Regions from separate parts of the Psychrobacillus sp. NPDC093180 genome, predicted to be linked through region 2. Evidence: riboswitches for the same ligand, from Rfam matches in the RefSeq annotation. Region 2 holds a riboswitch; each other region holds the start of a gene.
What was found. Region 2 has a riboswitch for S-adenosylmethionine ahead of metK (methionine adenosyltransferase). Riboswitches for the same ligand answer to the same signal wherever they lie in the genome.
Positions count from the first base shown of each region.

Region 1: linked by a shared signal. The riboswitch ahead of ACIP9W_RS10310 (methionine ABC transporter ATP-binding protein) and the one ahead of metK (methionine adenosyltransferase) in region 2 are both predicted to bind S-adenosylmethionine.
Region 3: linked by a shared signal. The riboswitch ahead of ACIP9W_RS07525 (MetQ/NlpA family ABC transporter substrate-binding protein) and the one ahead of metK (methionine adenosyltransferase) in region 2 are both predicted to bind S-adenosylmethionine.

Region 1 is NZ_JBIVOJ010000006.1:51,030-56,302, forward strand. Features, by position in the region: gene ACIP9W_RS10300 (MetQ/NlpA family ABC transporter substrate-binding protein) at 10-819, opposite strand; gene ACIP9W_RS10305 (methionine ABC transporter permease) at 880-1,548, opposite strand; gene ACIP9W_RS10310 (methionine ABC transporter ATP-binding protein) at 1,541-2,566, opposite strand; SAM riboswitch class I at 2,656-2,760, opposite strand; gene ACIP9W_RS10315 (thioredoxin family protein) at 2,802-3,122, opposite strand; gene ACIP9W_RS10320 (toprim domain-containing protein) at 3,134-3,484, opposite strand; gene gcvH (glycine cleavage system protein GcvH) at 3,561-3,941, opposite strand; gene ACIP9W_RS10330 (arsenate reductase family protein) at 4,017-4,379, opposite strand; gene ACIP9W_RS10335 (acyl-CoA dehydrogenase family protein) at 4,463-5,273, opposite strand, start outside.
Region 2 is NZ_JBIVOJ010000001.1:17,912-23,184, reverse strand. Features, by position in the region: gene ACIP9W_RS00235 (hypothetical protein) at 1-315, shown strand, start outside; gene metK (methionine adenosyltransferase) at 1,593-2,789, opposite strand; SAM riboswitch class I at 2,990-3,107, opposite strand; gene pckA (phosphoenolpyruvate carboxykinase (ATP)) at 3,298-4,884, shown strand; gene ACIP9W_RS00220 (hypothetical protein) at 4,931-5,273, opposite strand, start outside.
Region 3 is NZ_JBIVOJ010000004.1:81,978-87,250, reverse strand. Features, by position in the region: gene ACIP9W_RS07540 (carbon-nitrogen family hydrolase) at 1-500, opposite strand, end outside; gene ACIP9W_RS07535 (pyridoxal phosphate-dependent aminotransferase) at 586-1,749, shown strand; gene ACIP9W_RS07530 (PPC domain-containing DNA-binding protein) at 2,197-2,703, opposite strand; SAM riboswitch class I at 2,853-2,966, shown strand; gene ACIP9W_RS07525 (MetQ/NlpA family ABC transporter substrate-binding protein) at 3,063-3,881, shown strand; gene ACIP9W_RS07520 (methionine ABC transporter ATP-binding protein) at 3,939-4,958, shown strand; gene ACIP9W_RS07515 (methionine ABC transporter permease) at 4,955-5,273, shown strand, end outside.

The sequences.
Region 1 (5,273 bases), on a different contig from region 2:
TCATATTATTTATTCATTTACTGGAACGATTGTACCGCCCCACTCTTTTTGGATGAAGTCTTGGATTTCTTTTGAGTGTAATGCATCTACTAGTGCTTTGATATTTTTATCGTTTTCTTTACCAGCTTTTGTTGCAATGATATTTACGTATGGTGAATCTGAGTTTTCAATTGCGATAGAGTCTTCAATTGGATTTAACCCTGCGTCGATTGCATAGTTTGAGTTAATAAGTAGCGCATCGCCTTCGTCATTTTCATATAATTGAACCATTAATGCTGGTTCATAGTTTGGATCAAATTGAAGATTTTTCGGATTTTCCACAATATCAGAAATTTCAGCAGTTGTTTTTTCAACACCTTCTGCTAACTTGATTAATCCTTCACTTTCAAGCATAGATAAAACACGACCGTGGTCTGTAACTGAGTTACTCATTAAGATTGTAGCGCCTTCTGGAAGCTCTTCAACAGAATTGTGTTTCTTAGAATATAATCCGATTGGCTCGATATGAATTCCACCAGCATTCACGAAATCATAACCAAATTGTTTAATCTGATCCTCTAAATATGGAATATGTTGAAAATAGTTTGCATCTAGTTCATCGGATTCTAAATCTTTATTTGGTAATACGTAGTCTTGGTAAGATTCTATAACTAATTCAATTCCCTGTTCTTCTAAGATTGGTTTTACTTCTTCTAGAATGACAGCGTGTGGTGTGTTGGAAGCACCTACTACCAATTTATTGCTTTCTTCTTCTCCTCCACAAGCTGCTAGCGCAAGCGCACTTACGGATAATAAAGCTCCAGCTAAAAACTTCTTCATCTGTATTCTCTCCTTCTATTGTCCCCATTTTTATATGTGATCGGGTAGACCCGTAAACACCTAACGTTTGTCAATCTTCGTCGTCACCATGTCTCCAATCCATTGAATAATGAACACAAGAATTAATATTAAAATCGTAGCCATTAAGGTGACATCCGTTCTATTTCGTTGGAAGCCATCTAGAAACGCGAGTGTTCCTAAACCACCGGCACCAATTATTCCTGCCATCGCTGTATAGCCAACGAGCGAAATACAAGTGACTGTAATTCCCGAAACTAGGGCTGGCAATGATTCAGGAAGGAGAACCTTCCATATAATAGTAGAAGTCTTTGCCCCCATTGATCTTGCCGCTTCTAAAACACCTTTATCAATTTCTCGTAAACCGATTAATACCATTCGTGCATAGAACGGAGCTGCTCCAATTACTAGAGCTGGGAAAGCTGCGTTTGGGCCACGAATTGTATCAAGTAGTAATTTCGTAAAAGGAATAAGCAAAATGATTAAAATAATAAAAGGGATAGATCTGAAAATATTAACTATAGCCCCTGTTAACCAATTCGCTAATTTATTTGCCCATGCTTGATGTGGACTTGTTAAAAATAATAGTAGCCCAAGTGCTAAACCAAAAATTGCAGTTAAGATAGTGGAAACTGCTGTCATATATAATGTCTCTAGTGCTGCTTCCCACATTTTAGGCCAATCAACATTCGGAAAAAGCGTATTAATCATTGTTGATCACCTCTGTACTTACTTTCTGTTCATGTATAAATCGTATTGCTTCATCGACGGCTAATGCGTCGCCATCTATTTGAAGAATTAATGTCCCAAATGCACCACTTTTTGTATGCGAAATATTTCCTTGCACGATATTTACTTCTAGCTCGAATTGTTTGATTAGCCTAGAAAGTATTGGTTGCTCTGTTTGTTCTCCTACAAAAGTGAGTTTGATTAACTTACCGTTTGGATATATATCCACTAAATTTTGTATCGTTTGCATTGTTTGCGTCGGTTCAGAAACTTGCGAAACAAATCGTTTTGTTATAGGTCGTTGTGGATTTTGGAAGACTTCTAGCACATCCCCTTCTTCTACAACTCGTCCACCTTCCATAACTGCCACTCGATTACAAATCTTTTGAATGACTTGCATTTCGTGAGTGATCAATACAATGGTTAAACCAAGTTTCTCGTTGATACTAACTAATAAATCTAAAATAGCGTCCGTTGTTTCTGGATCCAGTGCAGATGTCGCCTCATCACAGAGTAGAACTTCTGGACGATTTGCCAATGCACGAGCAATTCCTACACGCTGTTTCTGCCCGCCTGATAGTTGTGAAGGATAATAATTTCCTCTTCCCTCTAATCCCACAAGTTCAATCAATTCATTAACACGCGCTACTCGTTGATCCTTTGGAACCCCAGCAATTTCAAGCGGGAATGCAATATTTTCTGCAACTGTTCGGGACCATAACAGATTAAAATGTTGGAAAATCATACTTACCTTATGTCGAACTTGACGAAGCTTTTCCTCATTTATCGATGTAATTTCTTTTCCGTTCACAATAATTTGTCCAGCAGTTGGTTTCTCTAATCCATTTAGCAAACGGATCATTGTACTTTTTCCAGCACCACTATATCCAATAATGCCGAAAATTTCGCCTTGCTTTATATCAAGATTTACATCATCAACAGCAATTATCGTACCTAGTTTCGTTTTAAACTTCTTCGAAACATCTTTTAAACTTATCATGTAAATCTCACACCTTCCAATATTAAAAAATCCCTTCTGCAAAAGAGCAGAAGGGAAGTAAGTTATCCATCGAAAAGAACTTATCCATTCTCTCATTTCCCAAAGCGTTTGCTTTGTGTGATTTGGCACCATTTCATTTACATGACGGTTGCCGGGCTTCGTAGGGCACTTCCCTCCACCACTCTTAATAAGAGTAATACTATTTAATTGGTAAAGCTCAGTAAGAAGTATACTATCACATGATCGCTTGATCGTCAATATTTTTTATTGTTTCTAGCAGAAAAGGAACGGATTGAAAAGCATATATTTTTTTATATACGCGTCCCTTTTTGGCGATCAGTAAGCATGGGACGCTTTCTATTTCATATTCCATTGCCAGGCTTTCGAGGTAATTTATATTTGCTTGGCCTACTGGATTTGGCACTAATACGTCGATCACTTGCATCATCTTGCTTGCCACCATGCATGTACCGCACATCGGTGTATAAAGATAGAATAATGAAAGCTCGTTGTTATTTTTGTAATGCTCCCATTGTTCACGCGTCCATTCATTCACAAAACATCATCCTAAAGTAAAAATTCTTTTTTCACTTTAATATTAACACGTTTCAATATAGAAGCCAAAACTTTGAAAGGGGTATTTGCGACTTCACAATACATCGGATTTGTGTATAGATGAATTGCTTCTGGATATTCTTTTCGGACGATTGAACGTATTTGCTCACCTGATTTATCTGCATCTAAAAAAGCATAGATCGGCAAGTCATCATATGGGCTTAAGATTTCCTCTAGCTTTACATTGGAGATTGTACCATTTGTACAAATAATTTCTGGGGATTCATCAAGAAGTCGCAAAAGCTGAAGCTTATCCGACCTTCCTTCGACGAGAATTACTTTTTCACTAAATACATTAGCCAATTAGCTTCTCTCCCTAATCTTCATCGTTAACTCAGTATATGAAAAAAACGCCGACAATTAACCGGCGTTTTAATTATTATTCTGAAATTAATTCTTCATATTGGTCAGCAGTTAATAAACCATCGATTTCTGAAGCATTTGATGGCTCAACAACGATCATCCATGCATTTTCATACGGAGATTCGTTTACAAATTCAGGGCTATCTTCTAGCTCACTGTTCACTTCAACCACTTTTCCGCTAATTGGAGCATAAAGTTCTGAAACAGTTTTTACTGATTCCACACTACCGAATGGGTCTCCTGCTTTAATATCGTCTCCCACTTGTGGAAGCTCGACAAACACGATATCCCCAAGCTCAGATTGCGCAAAATGAGTAATACCGATACGTGCATTTCCACCTTCTGTTTTTACCCATTCATGTTCTTCTGAGTATTTCAAATCTTTTGGTGTGCTCATAAATTATACCCCTCTCAAATAAGTTATATATTCATCTATAATATTCACACATTTTTATAGTAAAAACAAGCTACTTTAGTTGTTTGACCAAATTTGTTCAAACTCTTCTTCTTTAAAACCAAGCGTCAACTGCTTACCATCAAAAACAAGTGGTCGTTTCACAAGCATCCCATCGAATACTAGCGTTTCGATTTGTTCTGCCTCTGTCATATTCGGTAACTTTTCCTTTAATTGTAACTCTCTATATTTTGTACCACTCGTATTAAAAAGTTTCTTTAATTCGATATTCGTTTTTTCTAGTATTTCTTTTACTAATTCTTTTGTGGGAGGGTCCTCCACAATGTGATGATATGTAAATTCTACATCTTTGTCCTTCAACCACTTACTCGCTTTATTACATGAACTACATTTAGGATAACCAAAAAATTGTATTGTCATTACTTCTCACCTTTTTTCTTTTTATCATATCAAAAAAAACGATGAACCGCACTTTGCGTCCATCGTTTTTTGTATGGTGCTAATTAAACGACATATTTCTCTGCATCAATCAATTTAACGGATGCTTCGCGTTTTTTAGCGATAACATTGTAAGGTGTGTTGCGTGTTAGTTTACGAAGTGCAGAAAGCATCATACGTAATGTATCGCCTTCTACAGATGCGATGAGCGTTTCTTTCGCATCCTTTTCAATTGCTTCGAATGCTTCTTGGCAGAAAATTTGTGTGTAAAGCAGTTTTTGGTTCGCTTTTTCTACTCCATTACGTGCAATCGCTTTTTCCGTACGTAGAAGAGCCGATTCCATTGCAAATAAGTTATTTGCGATATTTGCAATGTTCACAAGTACTTCTTGTTCTGCTTCTAGTTTAGTACCAAAACGCTGTGCTGCAAGACCAGCTGCTAGCAAACCAATTTTCTTCGCATTTGCTACTAATACTTTTTCTTGCGCTAATGGCGCATCACTTACCTCTTCAGGCATCATCATAAGTAGCTCTTCCTGTAAGCTTTGTGCTTTTTGAAGAAGTGGTAATTCGCCTTTCATTGCTTTTTTAAGGAAAGTGCCTGGAACGATTAGTCGGTTAATTTCATTGGTTCCTTCGAAAATACGGTTAATACGGGAGTCACGGTAAATACGCTCTACTTCGTATTCTTGCATGAAACCATATCCGCCATGTAGTTGCACAGCTTCATCCGCAATATAATCCAATACTTCTGAACCTACTACTTTGTTGATAGAGCATTCAATTGCGTATTCTGCGATAGATGCTGCAATCGCTTTGCCATCTTTTTGTTCTTCTACACTCAACTGACTCATACGCTCTTCAAAATATCCCACA
Region 2 (5,273 bases):
ACGGAATCTGAGAAAGTAAAAGTAATTGCCAAATTGTCCGAGTACATCAAAGAAGATGGTAACTTTTTTACAAAACTCCAAAACGGCAAAGGCATCGATGAACAACAATTTGAAAAAATCTATGATGAATTAAACGATATTTCTGATGAGATTCATACGTGGGAGTCATTCCCAAAATCATTTGTAAATATTTTAATAGATCTATGTGAGTTAGATTTGTTTGTCCATCTATACCAGGATGAGTTCCATCTACAGGAAGAAGCAGATAAAATTTATGACGCATATGAACGTATATTTGGTTTGATCTTTGGCTGATTGGGATAACTGCTTTTGGGAGTGATCTAATGGAAGTTGTAGTACAATACATAATTAATTTCTTGGTTGTAATAATAATTGTTGGTTTACTTGCTTTTTTATTTGGAAACCCAAAAATAATTCGTGTCATTCAAATACTTTTTAGTAAAATATATATAATAGCTAGTATTTTTATATATAGCACAATAGCGTATGCTTATTTTTTATCAGTTCCTTCCTCTCTCCGGAACCTTTATTTTACGTAAGCGGTACAGCACTCAATCCTTACCATGAAGACGCATTGCTTACGATATCTATTACGTTTGGGATCGTTTATCTGATCGCTCTTCTTATTAGCTTTCATTTCCTCGGAAAATATAATATGTCTAAATGGAAATCTAAAGTTTTAACATATATATCCTTACTAATCATCGTATGTCTTACTTATCCACTCATTATTAACATAATATTTATACGTTTTCAGCTTACCTTCTATGGAGCTATCTCATTAATTTTATTAATCTTACTCATCTGGTTTCTTCAGAGCCCACTTTTTAAAAGAAGATACACATCCGACAACTTTGTTTAAAGTCCGTAAGCAGAATCGCTTTACTTCCCCTTGCTAATATCTTTTCTACGGATCTTTGTCATTTGTATGTTATAAGTAAGGAACCACATAATAGGGAAACTGTACGGTAGTGAGTGGAAGAATGTGACCGCCTGGATTTAGCACGGCTACGCTTCGCTTCGTCGCGAGCGACTGCAGGGTCCGTCTACCTCGCTTCCCCGCAGGAGTCTCGCGCCCGCACTAATTCCCTCCAATTATGTAGTGGCAGAATAAGTATCTCCAAAAAATGGCTAAGGGCGATCAAAAACGGTCGAAAGCAACCAAACGAATGTTAAGGGCAACTAGTTGCAGTCTTACAACAGCCAAATGACCCCTGAAAGCGACCAATTTCCCTAAAACAAGTTAACTTGGATTGAGAAGGCAATAATAATAGAGCACTAACTGGGATTATTTTCCATAAATCTTCCACTTGCTTGGCTTTGTCGCGTTCATAGCTTATTATGTCGCGTCACGCCATTTACTGGAATTTATCAGTTGCAAATATCTTCTAACTTTCCGTGTTGAATCAACTCACTACCGCGAAGTTTCCCTATACCACGATCGATTTAAAACATGCCAATCCTTATGCGACTTGATTCAAATTATCCACATATCTAAATCCTTTATGGTTTCCTAACCAATAAAAAAGCGATACTTCCCTAAATAACAAGGAAAGTATCGCTTTTATCAATTATAGACCAGCTTTTTCTTTTAAAGCATCTGCTTTATCTGTTTTTTCCCATGGTGCATCGATGTCTGTACGACCGAAGTGACCATAAGCAGCAGTTTGTTTGTAGATTGGACGACGAAGGTCTAGCATTTTAATAATTCCTGCAGGACGAAGGTCGAATAATTCACGAATATATGCTACTAATTGTGCCTCTTCTACTTTTCCTGTTCCAAATGTATCGACAGCAATAGATACAGGCTGTGCTACACCAATCGCATAAGCTAATTGAACTTCACAACGATCTGCAAGTCCTGCAGCGACAACATTTTTTGCAACATAGCGAGCAGCATATGCAGCAGAACGGTCTACTTTCGTCGGATCTTTACCAGAGAAAGCACCACCGCCGTGACGAGCATATCCACCGTACGTATCAACAATAATTTTACGACCTGTTAAACCAGCATCCCCTTGAGGACCACCGATTACAAAACGACCAGTTGGGTTGATAAAGTATTTTGTATTTTCATCGATTAAATGAGCAGGAACAATTGGATTGATCACTACTTCTTTTAAATCTTTTTGAATTTGTTCTAACGTTACTTCTGGATGATGTTGAGTAGAAATAACAATCGTGTCGATACGAACTGGATTATTATTTTCATCATATTCCACTGTCACTTGCGTTTTACCATCTGGGCGTAAATAGTCTAATGTGTCATCTTTACGCACTTCTGCTAAACGACGTGACAACTTGTGCGCTAAACTGATTGGAAGTGGCATAAGTTCCGGTGTTTCGTTACATGCATAACCAAACATAAGACCTTGGTCCCCTGCTCCAATTGCTTCGATATCTGAATCAGTCATTGATCCTTCACGAGCTTCTAACGCTTGGTCAACACCCATTGCAATATCAACTGACTGCTCGTCAATTGCAGTCAACACTGCAGAAGTTTCTGAGTCAAATCCGTATTTTGCACGAGTATAACCTATTTCTTTAATAGTAGAACGTACTACTTTTGGGATATCTACATAAGTAGACGTTGTAATTTCTCCTGCAACTAAAACAAGTCCAGTTGTTACACTTGTTTCACAAGCAACACGTGCATTTGGATCTTCTGTTAAAATTGCATCTAAAATAGCATCCGAAATTTGGTCACAAATTTTATCTGGATGCCCTTCTGTAACTGATTCCGATGTAAATAATCGGCGTTGTGTCATAGAATATTCCTCCTATATCCTGCGAGATTTCTCTCAAGAATTGATACGGTACTCATTCCCATGTCAAGCCATTTCAAATGGATTAAACTTGAAGCCGTTTCGGACTTGGCACACAAGGATAAAGGGCGATGTAATATAAAAAAGCCTTTCACTCACGTAATTTACATGAGGAAAGGCATTCATTTCATAAGCACCTTTCACTCTTATCAATCAAGGAATCACACCTTGTCTCAGGTTGGGCACCTTTGTAATACTAGAAAAAATTACAGGTTGCCGGGTTTCATAGGGCCTGACCCCTCCACCAGCTCGGGATAAGAGTATCCGTTCAATTTATCATCATACGGAAACACCAGACAAAAGTCAACAAAAAATACCGTAATTATTTAAAATGAAAATAAACATCCAATTAGTGTAGACTATTAAGTTAAATGTGTTATACTAATTCACATATCAAGTAAATACTCCTCCAAACAAGGAGGAAAAACGAAAAAAGGATGGTAAATACAATATGAATTCAATCGATACGGTGAGTGAACTGAACGAATTGCTAGCTGGAAATAATATTAGCGTACAATTATCAGTGCCGCAACTTGTGGAAAAAGCAACTTGTAGAGGAGAAGCTGTTTTAACCTCAACAGGTGCTGTAAAAGCAGAAACAGGTAAATACACAGGCCGTTCCCCAGAAGATAAGTATATCGTAGAAGAGCCTATCTCTAAAGACAAAATCGATTGGGGTTCCGTAAACCAACCTATCTCTCCAGAAATTTTTGAAGCACTATATAAAAAAGTAACGAACTACTTAAAAGAACAAGAAGAATTATTCGTATTTAAAGGATTTGCAGGAGCAGATAAAGAATCTCGTCTTGGCATCCAAGTGATCAATGAATTTGCATGGCATAATTTATTTGCCCACCAATTATTTATCCGTCCTACCGAAGAAGAGCTTGTAAATCATCAAGCAGATTTCACAATTGTAAGCGCACCTAACTTCAAAGCAGATCCAGCGATTGATGGAACAAAATCAGAAACATTCATCATCGTTTCTATGGAAAAACGTATTGTATTAATCGGTGGAACTGAATATGCAGGTGAAATGAAAAAATCTATCTTCTCTATTATGAACTATTTGTTGCCAGAACAAAACATTTTTCCTATGCATTGTTCAGCAAATGTTGGAGAAGCTGGGGATGTTGCATTATTCTTCGGTTTATCTGGAACAGGGAAAACAACACTTTCTGCAGATGCAGGGCGTAAATTAATCGGTGATGATGAGCACGGTTGGTCAGATAATGGCGTGTTTAATATCGAAGGTGGCTGCTATGCAAAATGTATCGACCTTACTCGTGAAAACGAACCGCAAATCTTTGACGCTATTACATTCGGAACAGTTTTAGAGAACGTAGTAGTAGATCCAGAAACTCGCGTGGCGAACTATGCAGATGATTCATTAACAGAAAATACGCGCGCAGCATATCAAATTCAAAATATCGATAACATTGTAGACCCATCTGTAGCTGGTCATCCAAATACAATCGTTTTCTTAACTGCTGATGCATTTGGCGTACTACCTCCAATCAGTAAGTTAACTAAAGAACAAGCAATGTATCACTTTTTAAGTGGTTTTACTTCTAAATTAGCAGGAACTGAACGTGGAATTACATCTCCACAACCAGCATTCTCTACTTGCTTTGGTTCTCCTTTCTTGCCATTACACGCTACTGTATATGCAGAAATGCTTGGAAAGAAAATTGATGAGCATGGTGCACAAGTGTTCCTTGTGAATACAGGATGGACTGGTGGAGAATATGGTGTTGGTAGCCGTATGAAACTAGCTTATACACGTACAATGGTACGTGCAGCAATCAACGGCAAGTTACGAAATGTAGAAACTACGACAGATGAAGTGTTTGGTCTAGAAATTCCTACTGAAATCGAAGGAGTACCAGCAGAAGTGTTAATTCCACGTAATGCATGGGAAGACAAAGAAGCATATGACGTGAAAGCAGCAGAACTAGCACAAGCTTTCCGCAAAAACTTCCAAAAATTCGGTACAGTATCAGAAGATATTGCCCTTAAAGGCGGACCTTTAGCATAATAATCAAAAAGAGGATGTCCCATTTATATGGTGACATCCTCTTTTATTAATCTGCATTTTCATCATAAAAATGGGTTGTAGCCGATGAATTGAATAAGGAAATGAACTTCTCCGCATTTTCCTCATCTACTTTATATAAAATAACTTCTGATCCGTAATGACCTATTTCTAATCTTTCGTCACCGTCTTTATTGAAGAACATCATGAACCATTTTAACCCGCCTTTTGGATCGATGGAGTTATTTCTAAAATAGGTATGATTTTCATCATTTAAATTAACTGTGATGATTTTGATGAGCCCTTCATTTAAAATAGAAATCGCTTTCGGTCTCAATTCTTCAATTATTTCCTCTTCTTCTTTCCAGCAGTGAATCACTACATCCTGAAAA
Region 3 (5,273 bases), on a different contig from region 2:
GGTACAAACATCACCTTAGCACCGTTTAACGAATGCGCTCTTGTCCATTCAGGAAAACGCAAATCATAACAAATGATCCCGCCCATTTTGACTCCATCAAGCGTAAATACATTCTTCTCACTACCTGCTTCTAGGTAAAGATGTTCATCCATTAATTTAATCAAATGAGCTTTGTCATATTCCCCTACGACTTCACCCAAAGCATTCGTCACATACATAGTGTTATAAAATTTGTCGCCTTTTTTGATTGAAACAGAACCTCCAACAATATGTATATTTAATTCTTTTGAGAGTTGAGATAATAATTTTTTCGTTTCTTCGCCGTTCACATCAGCGATTTCTTCAAGACGAGTTAAATCATAACCCGTATTCCACATTTCAGGTAATACCACTGTATTTGCCCCTAAAGATGCGGCTTCTCTAATCTTTTCCTCTACCTTGAGAAAATTTTCTTTTGGCTCACCAAAAACAATATCTAATTGAACACAAGCAACTTTCATCTCGACACCACCTATAGACATAATACTAAAAAGATTATAAGATTTGTCTAATATATGCAACTATTAAAAAAAAGAGGTTATGTACATGGACTTTTCAAATCGATTAAAAAATCTACCCCCACAATTTTTTGCTACACTCGTTCAAAAGGTAACGTTCGCTGTAGCACAAGGAAGAGATGTCATCAATCTCGGACAAGGAAATCCAGATCAACCAACGCCTGAACATATTGTAAAAGCGCTACAAGATGCAGCTGCTAATCCTGGATCTCATCGATATTCTCCTTTTAGAGGTACAAATGATTTGAAACAAGCTGCTGCTGATTTTTATAAACGTGAATACAATGTCGACATTGATCCGAACACAGAAGTAGCCATTATGTTCGGCACCAAAATAGGATTAGTAGAATTACCACTCGCAATAATGAATGAGCAAGAGTTAATGCTTCTTCCAGACCCAGGATATCCAGATTATTTGTCAGGTGCGGGACTTGCAAATGTTCGTTTTGATACGATGCCCCTACTAGAGGAAAATGATTATTTACCAGATTACAGCAAATTAACAGAAGAACAAAAACAAGCCGCTAAATTGATGTATTTAAATTATCCGAATAACCCAACAGGTGCTATAGCAACTAAAGAATTTTTTGAAGAGACAGTGAAACTGGCAAAAGAGTCGGATATTGCGATCGTTCATGATTTCGCATATGGTGCCGTAGGATTCGACCGGAAAAAACCTTTAAGCTTCATGCAAGTAGATGGCGCAAAAGAAGTCGGAGTAGAAATGTACACACTGTCCAAAACATACAATATGGCTGGTTGGCGAGTTGGATTTGCAGTAGGAAACGCTAAAATGATTGAAGCGATCAATATCATTCAAGATCATTTATTTGTTAGCCTCTTCCCTGCAGTTCAATCTGCAGCTGCAGCTGCACTAAATAAGAGTCAACAATGTGTAGATGAGTTGGTTTCATTGTATGAAGATAGAAGAAATGCATTAGTAGAGGCATGTTCAAAAATTGGTTGGGATGTAAAAGCTCCAAAAGGATCTTTCTTTGCGTGGTTACCTGTTGCGAAAGGGTATTCGAGCGAAGAGTTCGCAGATTTATTACTCGCTAAAGCAGATGTAGCTGTTGCCGCTGGTAATGGATTTGGCACATTTGGCGAAGGCTACGTACGTGTGGGTCTGTTAGTTGATGAAGAAAGATTAGTAGAAGCTGTGGAACGAATTGCAAAACTAGAGTTGTTTTAAAAAATGAGGCTGTCTCGAAGGTATTACCTTTAGGACAGTCTTCTTGTTTGTTTTAGTGAGGAGTTTGGCTCGTTCTAAGGTGTTACTTTGTAAATGCGCAATGTTCGAGTTCATATACGCAACATTTTGGGCCATTTGCGCAACGTTTCCTTTCAAACGCGCAACAATATTCACCGTTTGCGCAACGTTCTAGAATGGGAGTAACAGTCATCGGCATCTCACTTCAAGTAAACTTGCTGTTCTGAGAATTAGTTGCTTTCATAAGGAATTTGGTTGCTCTCATGCTAATTTGGTTGCTTATAGACTAGAACAGATTGCTTTCAGTGATTGGTTCGTTGCCCTTTGCCAGTTATTGGATTAAAGTCAGTATAAAACTAGTTTTTAGCTGCGCTTCACTCAAAATAAAAAGGGTGACCCCAAAAAGTCATCTTGGAATCGCCCCATTCCTTACTTCTCTATTCTTTTCGGTTCCGTCGCATCTTTCTCTACCGGATAAAATTGATTGGCCCCTGTTTCTGAATCAAATTTACGTTGAAATTCCATCCCCGTAACTTCTGCAAGAACGAGATCCACTGTTATAACTGGATTTTTCCCCTTGATAAAATGACCTCCAAAAATATTTCCTTTTTGATCACACATTGTCCCGTGAAAATGAGTCTCGTATTCTCCTTCTCTCTTACAAATAACTCCCGTACCTTGTAAAAACTCGATTGGTCCTTCCTTTACTACAAGGTCATTATATCCAACGCCAATTATCGAGGCATCATTCGGAACTAAATACACAAACCCACTTTTTTGAAAGCTACCAAAACAGCTGATAATCGTTGCATATTCTATCTTATTTTCTGCACATAATTGTTCGATTCCTTCTAGCAGATCTGTTCCGTATACTAATCTCGCACCAATTGTTTTGCCGAGTTGTCCAGTTGCATAATTTACTCTAACTGCTGACATTTTTTCATCATCCTTGTATATTTATTTATTGATAATTACTTTAAACTATTTGGACTGAATATTTCAATTAGAAAAAATAAGTTGACTTTAGTAAATTGATGTAGTAAATTAATTCTCATGGAACTGATGAAAAATTTAATAGCTTACATCTCTTATCAAGAGTAGCTGAGGGACTGGCCCGATGAAGCTCGGCAACCATCTACATACTAGTTATGTAGAAAGGTGCTAAATCCTGCAAAACGTATTGTTTTGGAAGATAAGAGAGGACAAATACGTATTTTTATGTGCCTCTCTTTCTTTTGAAAGAGAGGCTTTTATATTTATTCAACATTCCTAATAATAATTAGGAGGAAGCAACAATGAAGAAATTTGGATTACTTTTAAGCGTACTATTAACTGGAGCACTTGCTGCGTGTGGCGATGATTCTAGTAGTGGAGATAAAGCGTTAGACGAAAAAAAATTAGTTATTGGTGTAACTGCTGGACCGCATGAACAGATCGTAGAAAAAGCAAAAGAAGTAGCTGCTAAAGATGGATTAGAAGTGGATATTAAAGTTTTTTCTGACTACATATTACCAAACACAGCTTTATCTGAGGGTGACTTAGATGCTAACAGTTACCAACACGAACCTTTCTTAAACACGTTTAACGAAGACCATGGCACGGACTTAGTACCGGTTGGAAAAACGATTTTAAACCCAATGGGCGTATATTCAGATAAATACAAGTCAATGGATGAACTTCCAGAGGGTGCAACTTTCGGATTACCAAATGACCCAACAAATGGCGCTCGTGCGTTATATATTTTAGAAGAAAATGGACTTATCAAAATTAAAGAAGACAAAAGAGAAACTGCCTCTATTTATGACCTAGAGGAAAATCCAAAAAACTTAAAATTTATTGAGCTAGAAGCTGCTCAAATTCCAAAGCAGTTAAGTGAAGTAGACGCTGCTGCCATCAATACAAATTTTGCACTAGATGCTGGGATCAATCCAAAAGAAGATTCTATTTTACTAGAGTCATCTAACTCTCCATATGTGAACTATGTGGTTGTCCGTGCGGAGAATAAAGATGACCCTACGATTCAAAAATTTGTGAAAGCTTATCAATCAGAAGAAGTAAAACAATTCATCGAAGAAGAATTTCAAGGATCTGTATTACCTAGCTGGGATGAGTAAAGAATTTGAGAACGTTACCGACTTCGGTAACGTTTTCTTTAGAAAGGAAGACATATAATGATCGTTTTAGAAAATATTTCAAAAGAATTCAATAGTAAAAACGGCAAAGTAAAGGCAGTAAATAATGTTAACATCCATGTAAAAAAAGGAGAAATTCATGGAGTTATTGGATATAGTGGTGCTGGTAAAAGTACACTTATTCGCTGTGTAAATTTACTTGAAAGACCAACAGAAGGCAAGGTTTATATTAATGGAGTAGAAACCACTTCCCTCCCCCTTCCCAAATTACGTGAAGCTCGCAATAAAATAGGAATGATCTTCCAAGGATTTAACCTACTAAAAACAGCTACTGTTTATGATAATATTGCGATTCCTCTTAAACTTCTTGGTTATAACAAAGCAGAAGTTCAAAATAGAGCAGAAAAATATCTAGAGATTGTTGGATTAACAGATAAACATAAAAATTATCCAAATCAGTTGTCTGGTGGTCAAAAGCAACGTGTTGCTATTGCAAGAGCACTTGCACAAGAACCAGAAATTCTATTAAGTGATGAAGCAACTAGCGCACTTGACCCAGAAACAACCGATTCTATTTTAGATCTACTTTTAAAAATTAATAAAGATCTAGGAATAACTATTTTGCTCATCACCCACGAGATGAATGTTATCCAAAAAATTTGTGATCATGTATATGTCATGGAAAACGGGCATGTTGTAGAACAAAATATTGCGATTCAATTATTTACAAAGCCTACACATTCTACAACTAAAAAGTTTTTAAGTACGATTAGTCAGCGCAATCTATCCCCTGCTTTAATTTCACAATTACATGTTACGGGAGCGGTTACTCGGTTAACATTCGTAGGTGAAAGCACTGGGCAGCCATTGCTTGCAGAAGTAAGTCAAAGATTTAATGTTAAACCAAATATTCTAACCGCTAATATTATCGAATTGAAAAACGGCATTGTTGGAAACATTGTCATTCATTTAATAGGAGAAAAAGACCAAGTAAACGCTGCATTACAGTTTTTAGAAGAAAGTGGCGTAGGTGTTGAGAACTTGGAGGGACAATCATGAGTAGACTAGACACATTTATCAACCAATGGCTACCGATCATCGGAAAATCGGTTGTGGAAACATTTCAAATGGTGGGAATTTCTTTGTTTTTCTCCGTACTTATCGGAATACCGCTAGGAATTTTAATCGTATTAACTAGACCAGGTCAAGCATTGGCAAATAAGTTTTTATACCAAACAAGCAACTTATTGATCAATATACTTCGTTCTATTCCATTTATCATTTTACTATTTTTTATTCTACCATTTACAAAATTTATCGTTGGTACGACTATTGGGGTAAAAGGCGTAATCGTCCCTCTCGTTATTTATACAG